Verminephrobacter eiseniae EF01-2: one gene and its partner. The protein of the gene in region 1 interacts with the protein of each later gene in a pairwise test. Links are inferred from orthologs where the notes say so. Each region holds a gene or a part of one and is shown in the gene's direction. Other genes may lie near its edges.

Region 1 (4,516 bases):
CTGAGCAAGGTGCACCAGGCGCAGCAATGCGCGTCGGCCTACCTGCTGGCCGCGCGCTACGACCCCGAGGTGCTGTGCGAGCAATTCATCGCCGGTGACGAGCTCACCTGCACGGTGCTCGATCAGGGCCGGCGCGCCAGCGCGCAGGCCCTGCCGCTGATCCGCATCGTCGCGCCCGATGGCAACTACGACTACCAGCACAAGTACTTCAGCGACGCCACCCGCTACCACTGCCCGAGCGGCCTGCCCGAGGCGCAAGAGCGCGCCATCGGGCGCCTGGCCGAGCAGGCTTTCAGCGCGCTGGGCTGCCGGGGCTGGGCGCGCGCCGACATCATGCTGCGCGCCAGCGACCAGCAGCCCTTTCTGCTGGAGATCAACACCGCGCCGGGCATGACGGACCACTCGCTGGTGCCGATGTCGGCGCGCGCGGCGGGCATCAGCTACGAAGACCTGTGCCTGCGCTTGCTGGCCATGGCCACGCTGGATACGCCGCCAGGCGCCTTGTCGGGAGCGGCCCGCGCATGACCATGACCGAGCCCCTGGCGCAACCGCTGGATGTCAAGTTGATGAACCTGACCGCCTCGGTCCTGTACCTGGGCTGCGCCCTGTGCGTGCTGGCAGCGCTGCTGTGGTGGCTGCTGCGCTACCCGGGCTTTGCCATTGCCCGCATCGTGGTGCAAGGGGAACTGGTGCACAACGATGCCGTGACCCTGCGCGCCAACGTGGCGCCGCATCTGGCGGGCAACTTTTTCACCGTCGACCTGCGCGCCGCGCGCGCGGCCTTCGAGCAAGCGCCCTGGGTGCGGCTGGCGCAGGTGCGGCGCTGGTATCCCGGCCGTTTGCTGGTGCAACTGCAAGAGCATGACGCGCTGGCGTACTGGGGGCCGGAGAGCGGCTCGGCGCTGGTCAACCGCCAGGGCGAGGTGTTCGAGGCCAACGTCGGCGATGTCGAGCCCGAGGGCCTGCCGCGCCTGCAAGGCCCGAGCGGCAGTTCGGCCCAGGTGCTGCAAATGCATGGCCTGCTGCAACCCGTATTCGAATCGCTGGGGCTGCGCCTGCAAGGGCTGGAACTGACCGGCCGTGGCGGCTGGCGCGCAACGCTGGACAACGAGGCCGTGGTCGAACTCGGCGGCGGCAGTGCGCCGCAGGTGCTGCAGCGCACGCAGCGCTTTACCCGCACGCTGGCGCAGGTGGCGGCGCAGTACGGCCGGCGCGTGAGCGCGCTGGAATCGGCCGATCTGCGGCATGTGGGCGGCTATGCGCTGCGTCTGCGCGGCGTCAGCACCGTCGGCCCCGAGGCGGGTACGCCGGGCCAGGTCCTGGCGGGTACGCCGAGCCAAGCCCTGGCGGGCACGCCGCGCCAGACCACGGCAGCGCACGACACAACCGACAAGGGCAGAAACTGATATGGCACGAGAACACAGCAAAGACGTGGTGGTCGGCCTGGACATAGGCACGGCCAAGGTCATGGTCGTGGTGGCCGAAGTCTTGCCGCAGGGCGAGCTCAAAATCGCCGGCCTGGGCGTGGCCCCGAGCAACGGCTTGAAGCGCGGCGTGGTCGTGAACATCGACGCCACCGTGCAAAGCATCCAGCAAGCGCTCAAGGAGGCCGAACTGATGGCCGACTGCAAGATCCAGCGCGTATACACCGGCATCACCGGCAGCCATATCCGGGGCCTCAATTCGAGCGGCATGGTGGCCGTCAAGGACAAGGAGGTCACCTCCGCCGACGTGGCGCGCGTGATCGAGACCGCCAAGGCCATCAACATCTCCAGCGACCAGCGCCTGCTGCTGGTCGAGCCGCAGGAATTCGTGATCGACGGGCAGGACGTGAAAGAGCCGATCGGCATGAGCGGCCTGCGCCTGGAGGCGAAAATCCACATCGTCACCGGCGCGCAAAGCGCGGCCGAGAACATCATCAAATGCGTGCGCCGCTGCGGGCTGGAAGTCGAGCAGCTGATGCTCAACCCGCTGGCATCGAGCCAGGCCGTGCTCACCGATGACGAGCGCGAGCTCGGCGTGGTGGTGGTGGACATCGGCGCGGGCACGACCGACGTGGCCATCTTCACCGGCGGCGCGATCCGCCACACGGCGGTGATCCCCATCGCCGGCGACCTGATCACCAGCGACATCGCGATGGCGCTGCGCACGCCGACCAAGGACGCCGAGGACATCAAGGTCGAAAGCGGCTGGGCCAAGCAACTGCTGGCCGACCCCGAGGCCCAGGTCGAAGTGCCGGGCCTGGGCGACCGCAGCCCGCGCATGCTGAGCCGGCAGGTGCTGGCCGGCGTGATCGACCCCCGGGTGGAAGAAATCTTTCGCCTGGTGCAAGAGGTGGTGCGCGAATCGGGCTACGAGGAAATGCTGTCCTCGGGCATCGTGCTCACCGGCGGCAGTTCGATGATGCCCGGCATGATCGAGCTGGGCGAAGACATCTTCCTCAAACCCGTGCGGCGCGGCATTCCCAAATACGCCGGCGCCCTGTCCGACATGGTGGCCCAGCCCCGCGCGGCGACCGTGATGGGCCTGCTCGAAGAAGCGCGCCTGGCCCGCCTGCGGGGCTTCAAGGTGGCGCAAAAAAGCGGCTCGATGAAAACCGCATTCGGGCGCTTCAAAGACTTCATCGTGGGGAATTTCTGACCATGCCGTCGCCTGTCTGGCTCCCTGCCCACCCGCACCGCCGCCGCCAGCACCGGGCGCCGCGCCAGCGCTGGCGCTGCAGCACCGGGCCGCCACGCCCGCGAACGACCGGCCACCCGATGCCCCTTCCCCCATTGGCTACGAATTTGAAAACCAGGAGCTTTCCATGACCATCCAAATGATTGACGTCGAAGAATTTCACCAAGGCACCCAGATCAAGGTAATCGGTGTCGGCGGCGGCGGCAGCAACGCCGTCGAGCACATGATCGAGCGCCATGTCCAGGGCGTGGAATTCATCTGCGCCAACACCGACGCGCAGGCGCTGACGCGCAGTTCGGCCCCGTGCACGATACAGCTCGGCGACAGCGGCCTGGGCGCAGGCAGCAAGCCCGACAAGGGCCGCGAAGCCGCCGAGGCCGCCATCGACAACATCCGGCAGGCGATTGGCGGCGCGCACATGCTGTTCATCACCGCCGGCATGGGCGGCGGCACCGGCACCGGAGCGGCGCCGGTGATCGCCCGCGTGGCCAAGGAAATGGGCATCCTCACCGTGGGCGTGGTCACCAAACCCTTCCAGTGGGAGGGCGGGCGCCGCATGGGCAACGCCGACAACGGCCTGGCCGACCTGCAAGCCAATGTCGATTCGCTGATCGTGGTGCTCAATGAAAAGCTGCTCGAAGTCCTGGGCGACGACATCACCCAGGAGCAAGCCTTCGCCCATGCCAACGACGTGCTCAAGAACGCCGTCGGCGGCATCGCCGAAATCATCAACGAGTACGGCCATGTGAACGTCGACTTCGAGGACGTGCGCACCGTGATGGGCGAGCCTGGCAAAGCCATGATGGGCACGGCCACCGCCAGCGGCCCGGACCGCGCCCGCATCGCCGCCGAGCACGCCGTGGCCTGCCCGTTGCTCGAAGGCATAGACCTGTCGGGCGCCCGGGGCGTGCTGGTGCTGGTCACCGCCACCAAGGCCAGCCTCAAACTGGCCGAGTCGCGCCTGGCGATGAGCACCATCAACGCCTACGCCGCGCCGGACGCGAATGTGATCTTCGGCGCCGCCTACGACGACAGCCTGGGCGAGGATATCCGCGTGACCGTGGTGGCCACCGGCCTGCCGCACCCGAACACCAAACGCCAGCCGATCACGGTGCTGCAAGGCGGCCTGCGCACCGGCACGGACAACCGGGCGCGCCCGATGTCGATGCAGACACCGGTGGCAGGACTGGGCAGCATGGCCACGGGCATGGCAGCAGGCAGCCGCTCGTCCACCGACTACGGCAGCATGTCGGTGCCCAGCGTCTGGCGCACCAACCGCTCCCAGGCCGCAGCCCGTGTCGATGCGCTGTCCTCCGGCGGCATGGACGACGCCGATATCCCGGCCTATTTGCGCAAGCAGGCCGATTGATGGCTGCCGGCCGAAGGCGCGCTTGGCGCGCGCGCGGCGTTTTCAGCGCGCGCGGCCCGGCGCGGTCGGCGCGGGCTCCAGGTACGACTGCCTGAAGTAGTCGCGAAAAGCCTGCATCGCGGGCTGGTGGGTCGCGCCGGTTTTCCAGGCCAGCCCCAACTCCATCGCGGGCACGGCGTCCTTGAGCGTGACGGTTTCTATGCGCCGGCCTTCGAGCGACCAGGGGCGGTACACCATGTCCGAAAGAATCGCCACGCCCAGGCCGTTGGCGACCATGCTGCGCACCGCCTCGACCGACGAGGTGCGCAGCCGGATCCTGGGTTGGTGCGCGGTTTTGCCCCAGTAGCGCAGCGCGCTGTAGGCGGCTTCGTCGACGGTCAGCATGATGTACGGCTCGCCGGCCACATCGGCGAGCGTGACCTGGTCGCGCTCGAGCAGCGGGTGCTTGGCGGGCAGCCAGAGCCGGCG
Region 2 (3,794 bases), 3.3 Mb from region 1 along the record:
CATTGGATGAGCCCATCGCGAACTCGTCGCAGTTGAGCTTGCCCAGCGTCACGGCGCCGGCCTGCGCGAGTTGGCGCACGACGGTGGCGTCGAACGGCGACTGGTAGCCGGCCAGCATCTTCGAGCCGGCGCTGCTGGGCAGGCCGCGCGTGACGAAGATGTCTTTGTGCGCCAATGGCACCCCTTCCAGCGGGGCGGCGCTGCCGGCGGCGATGCGCGCGTCGGCCGCCCGGGCCTGGGCCAGCGTCAGTTCTTCGTTCAGCGCCACATAAGCGCCCAGGTCGTGGCGGGCCTTGGCGCGGGCCAGAAAATGCCGGGCGACCTCGACGGCGCAGACGCGGCGCTGGCGCAGCGCCGTGGCCAGTTCGGCAACGCCCAGGTCATGCAGGGCGGCGGTGTGGATGGTGTTCATGCGCGCCTTGCCTGATCATTCGATCACTTTGGGAACGAGGTACAGCCCGCCCTCGACCGCCGGCGCGCTTTGCTGGTTGGCCTGGCGCTGGTCGGGCTCGCTGACCAAGTCGGCGCGCAGCCGCAGCGCCTGGCTCTCGATCGCGGCCACCGGGTGCGCCAACGGCGTCAGGCCCGAGGTGTCCACTGCGCGCATTTTTTCCACGATGGCAAAAAAGCCGTTGAGCTGGGTCAGCATGCCAGCGCTTTCGGCGGGCGTGAGCGCCAGCCGCGCCAGCCGGGCGATGCGCTCTATGTCCTGGGGGATCAGTGCCATAACGAAAAGAATCGGAAAAAAAAGTGGAAAACGAAGCCGCCGCAGCGGTGGCGCCGGCCCGGGCCGCAGCGAGTGATGCACAGGCGATGGGGTATTATCCCGGCTTTGCTGCAATACCCTCCCGCCGACCGCTGCCGCCTGCCGGTCATTGCGCGAAAACGATTCATTTGACCCCCGTCAACCCGGCGATGGCAGGCCGACGAGCAAGCCATGCCCGAGAGGATTCCTGAATGTTCGGAGCTTTCCGTCGGTATTTCTCTACTGATCTTGCGATTGACCTTGGCACTGCCAATACCCTGATCTTCGCCCGCGACAAAGGCATTGTGCTCGATGAACCTTCGGTGGTCGCGATCCGCCACGAGGGCGGCCCCCATGGCAAGAAGGTGATACAGGCCGTGGGCCGCGAGGCCAAGGCGATGCTGGGCAAGGTGCCCGGCAATATCGAGGCCATCCGGCCGATGAAGGACGGCGTGATCGCCGACTTCATCATCACCGAGCAGATGATCAAGCAGTTCATCAAGATGGTGCACCCGCGCACGCTGTTCGCCCCCAGCCCGCGCATCATCATCTGCGTGCCCTGCGGCTCCACCCAGGTCGAGCGCCGCGCGATCAAGGACGCCGCCGTGGCCGCAGGCGCCACGGCCGTGTACCTGATCGAGGAGCCGATGGCGGCCGGCATCGGCGCCGGCCTGCCGGTATCGGAAGCCTGCGGCTCGATGGTGGTCGACATTGGCGGCGGCACCACCGAGGTGGGCGTGATCTCGCTGGGCGGCATGGTCTACAAGGGCAGCGTCCGCGTGGGCGGCGACAAGTTCGACGAGGCCATCATCGGCTACATCCGGCGCAACTACGGCATGTTGATCGGCGAGCCGACGGCCGAACTCATCAAGAAGCGCATCGGCTCGGCATTCCCGGGCTCGGAAGTGCGCGAGATGGAGGTCAAGGGCCGCAACCTCAGCGAAGGCGTGCCGCGCAGCTTCACCATCTCCAGCAACGAGGTGCTCGAAGCGCTGACCGACCCGCTCAACCAGGTCGTCTCGTCGGTGAAGAACGCGCTGGAGCAGACCCCGCCCGAACTCGGCGCCGATATTGCCGAGCGCGGCATGATGCTGACCGGCGGCGGCGCGCTGCTGCGGGACCTGGACCGCCTGCTGGCCGAAGAAACCGGCCTGCCGGTGCTGGTGGCCGAGGAGCCGCTGACCTGCGTGGTGCGCGGCTGCGGTATTGCGCTGGAGCGCATGGACCGGCTGGGCAGCATTTTCATGAGCGAGTGACGGTCTGTGGGCGCTGCGCACCATGCCACAGGGTACTTTGGAGCGCGGCGCTCCCCCCCTCTTCAAACAGGGCCCTTCGGCCCTGTCGCGTTTGGCCTTGTTCAGCGCGCTGGCGCTGTTCCTGATGGTGGCGGATGCGCGCTTCGGGCTGACCGAGCCGTTGCGCCAGGCCGTGGCCGCCGCGCTCTACCCGTTGCAGTGGCTGATGTTCAAGCCGATGGAGTTCGCCAGCCAGGGCAGCGCTTATTTCCGGTCGCTGCAGACGGCGCAGCAAGCGCTCGACGCCGAGCGCAGAAAGATGGCGCTGCTGGGCCAGAGCGCCCAGCAGGCCGCGCAACTGGCACTGGAAAACCGGCGGCTGCGCCAGTTGCTCGCGTTGCGCGCGCGCCTGCAAATTCCGGCGCTGGCCGCCGAGGTGCTCCACGACACGGCCGACCTCCATACGCGCCGCGTGGTGATCGACCGGGGGCGGATCGACGGCGTGCAGACCGGGGCGGCGGTGATCGACCAGGCCGGTGTGCTCGGGCAGGTCACGCGCGTTTTTGCGCTCGACAGTGAAGTCACGCTGTTGATCGATCGCGACCAGGCCATTCCGGTGCTGAACATCCGCACCGGTGTGCGCGGTGTGGCCTATGGCGACCCCTACGGCGACCCGGTGACCCGGCGCGGCGCCGGCATGGAACTGCGTTTCATGCCGGCCAACGCCGATGTCCGCGAAGACGACCTGCTGACCACCAGCGGCGTCGATGGCCTGTACCCGCCGGGCCTGCCGGTGGCGCGTGTGGTGCGCGTCGAGCGCGGGGCGGACTCGGCGTTCGCGCGCATCTACTGTCTGCCGCTGGCCCAGGTGCAGGGGTCCGGCCATGTGCTGGTGCTCCAGCGGCTGACCGATCAGCGGCTGTCGCAGCCGGCGCCTGAACGCCCGGAGTCTGCGGACAAACCCGGGGCGCGCCGATGATGGCCGGCACCCTGAAAGAAGGCCCGCCATGATCATGCCGCGCGGTGAACCTTTGCTGCTGCCGGTGAACCCGGTGTTCATCGGCGCCAGTCTGGCGGTGGGCCTGGCGCTGAACATGCTGCCGCTCGGGCGCATCGCCTGGATGCCCGATCTGCTGATGGTGCTGCTGGTCTTTTGGGGCGCGCACCAGCCGCTGCGCATGGGCATGGGGACGGCCTTCGTGCTCGGGCTGTGCATGGATGTGGGCCAGTCGACCCTGCTCGGCCAGCATGCGCTGTCGTACACGGTGCTGTCCTTTGCGGCCGTGGCCATCCACCGCCGCCTGCTGTGGTTTGGCGTGCCTTCGCAGGCGCTGCAGGTCTTGCCGCTGTTCGCGTTGGCCCATGCGCTGGAGCTTTTGCCGCGGCTGGCCAGCGGGGGCATATTTCCGGGGCCTGGCCTGTTGGCGGCCCCGCTGCTGGAAGCGCTGCTCTGGCCCCTGGCCTGCGGGGTGCTGTTGGCCCCGCAGCGCCGCCCGCCCGATAGCGATCAAAACCGTCCTTTGTGAGCATGTCCTGTGTGGGTGATGCCGATGACCGAGCTGCGCGATAGCCAAACCGAGGTTTGGCACTTCCGGCTGCGCGCGCTGGCGGTCGGCGCCCTGGTGCTGGTGGCGTTTTGCCTGGTGCTGGCCCGGCTGGTCTTTTTGCAGGTGCTGCGCCACGAGGATTTGGCCGCCCAGGCCGAAAGCAACCGCACGGCGGTGCTGCCCATCGTGCCCGGTCGCGGGCTGATCCTGGACCGCAATGGCGTGGTGCTGGCCACCAACTACTCGGCCTATACGCTGGAGATCACG

What was found. Proteins that work in one complex are often made in the same cells at the same time.
Region 2: the proteins of ftsA (region 1) and VEIS_RS07840 interact in binary tests that used the Escherichia coli proteins (3 or more experiments, as listed by UniProt). The link is inferred for Verminephrobacter eiseniae EF01-2 from one-to-one orthologs.

The regions. Positions count from the first base shown.
Region 1 is NC_008786.1:5,063,455-5,067,970, forward strand. What follows is about bases 639-3,523. They hold ftsA (cell division protein FtsA), read left to right. Parts: upstream 639-1,407; coding sequence 1,408-2,640; downstream 2,641-3,523. Other genes in these bases: VEIS_RS22135 (cell division protein FtsQ/DivIB), read left to right, coding at 639-1,406; ftsZ (cell division protein FtsZ), read left to right, coding at 2,807-3,523. Also shown: VEIS_RS22130 (D-alanine--D-alanine ligase), read left to right, coding at 1-525; more of VEIS_RS22135, read left to right, coding at 528-638; more of ftsZ, read left to right, coding at 3,524-4,048; VEIS_RS22150 (LysR family transcriptional regulator), read right to left, coding at 4,091-4,516. UniProt on the Escherichia coli protein: Essential cell division protein that assists in the assembly of the Z ring. May serve as the principal membrane anchor for the Z ring.
Region 2 is NC_008786.1:1,793,183-1,796,976, reverse strand. Bases 1-2,979 are described here. They hold VEIS_RS07840 (rod shape-determining protein), read left to right. Parts: upstream 1-957; coding sequence 958-2,001; downstream 2,002-2,979. Other genes in these bases: mreC (rod shape-determining protein MreC), read left to right, coding at 2,024-2,959; gatC (Asp-tRNA(Asn)/Glu-tRNA(Gln) amidotransferase subunit GatC), read right to left, coding at 428-727; gatA (Asp-tRNA(Asn)/Glu-tRNA(Gln) amidotransferase subunit GatA), read right to left, coding at 1-412. Also shown: rod shape-determining protein MreD, read left to right, coding at 2,988-3,506; mrdA (penicillin-binding protein 2), read left to right, coding at 3,531-3,794. UniProt on the Escherichia coli protein: Forms membrane-associated dynamic filaments that are essential for cell shape determination. Acts by regulating cell wall synthesis and cell elongation, and thus cell shape.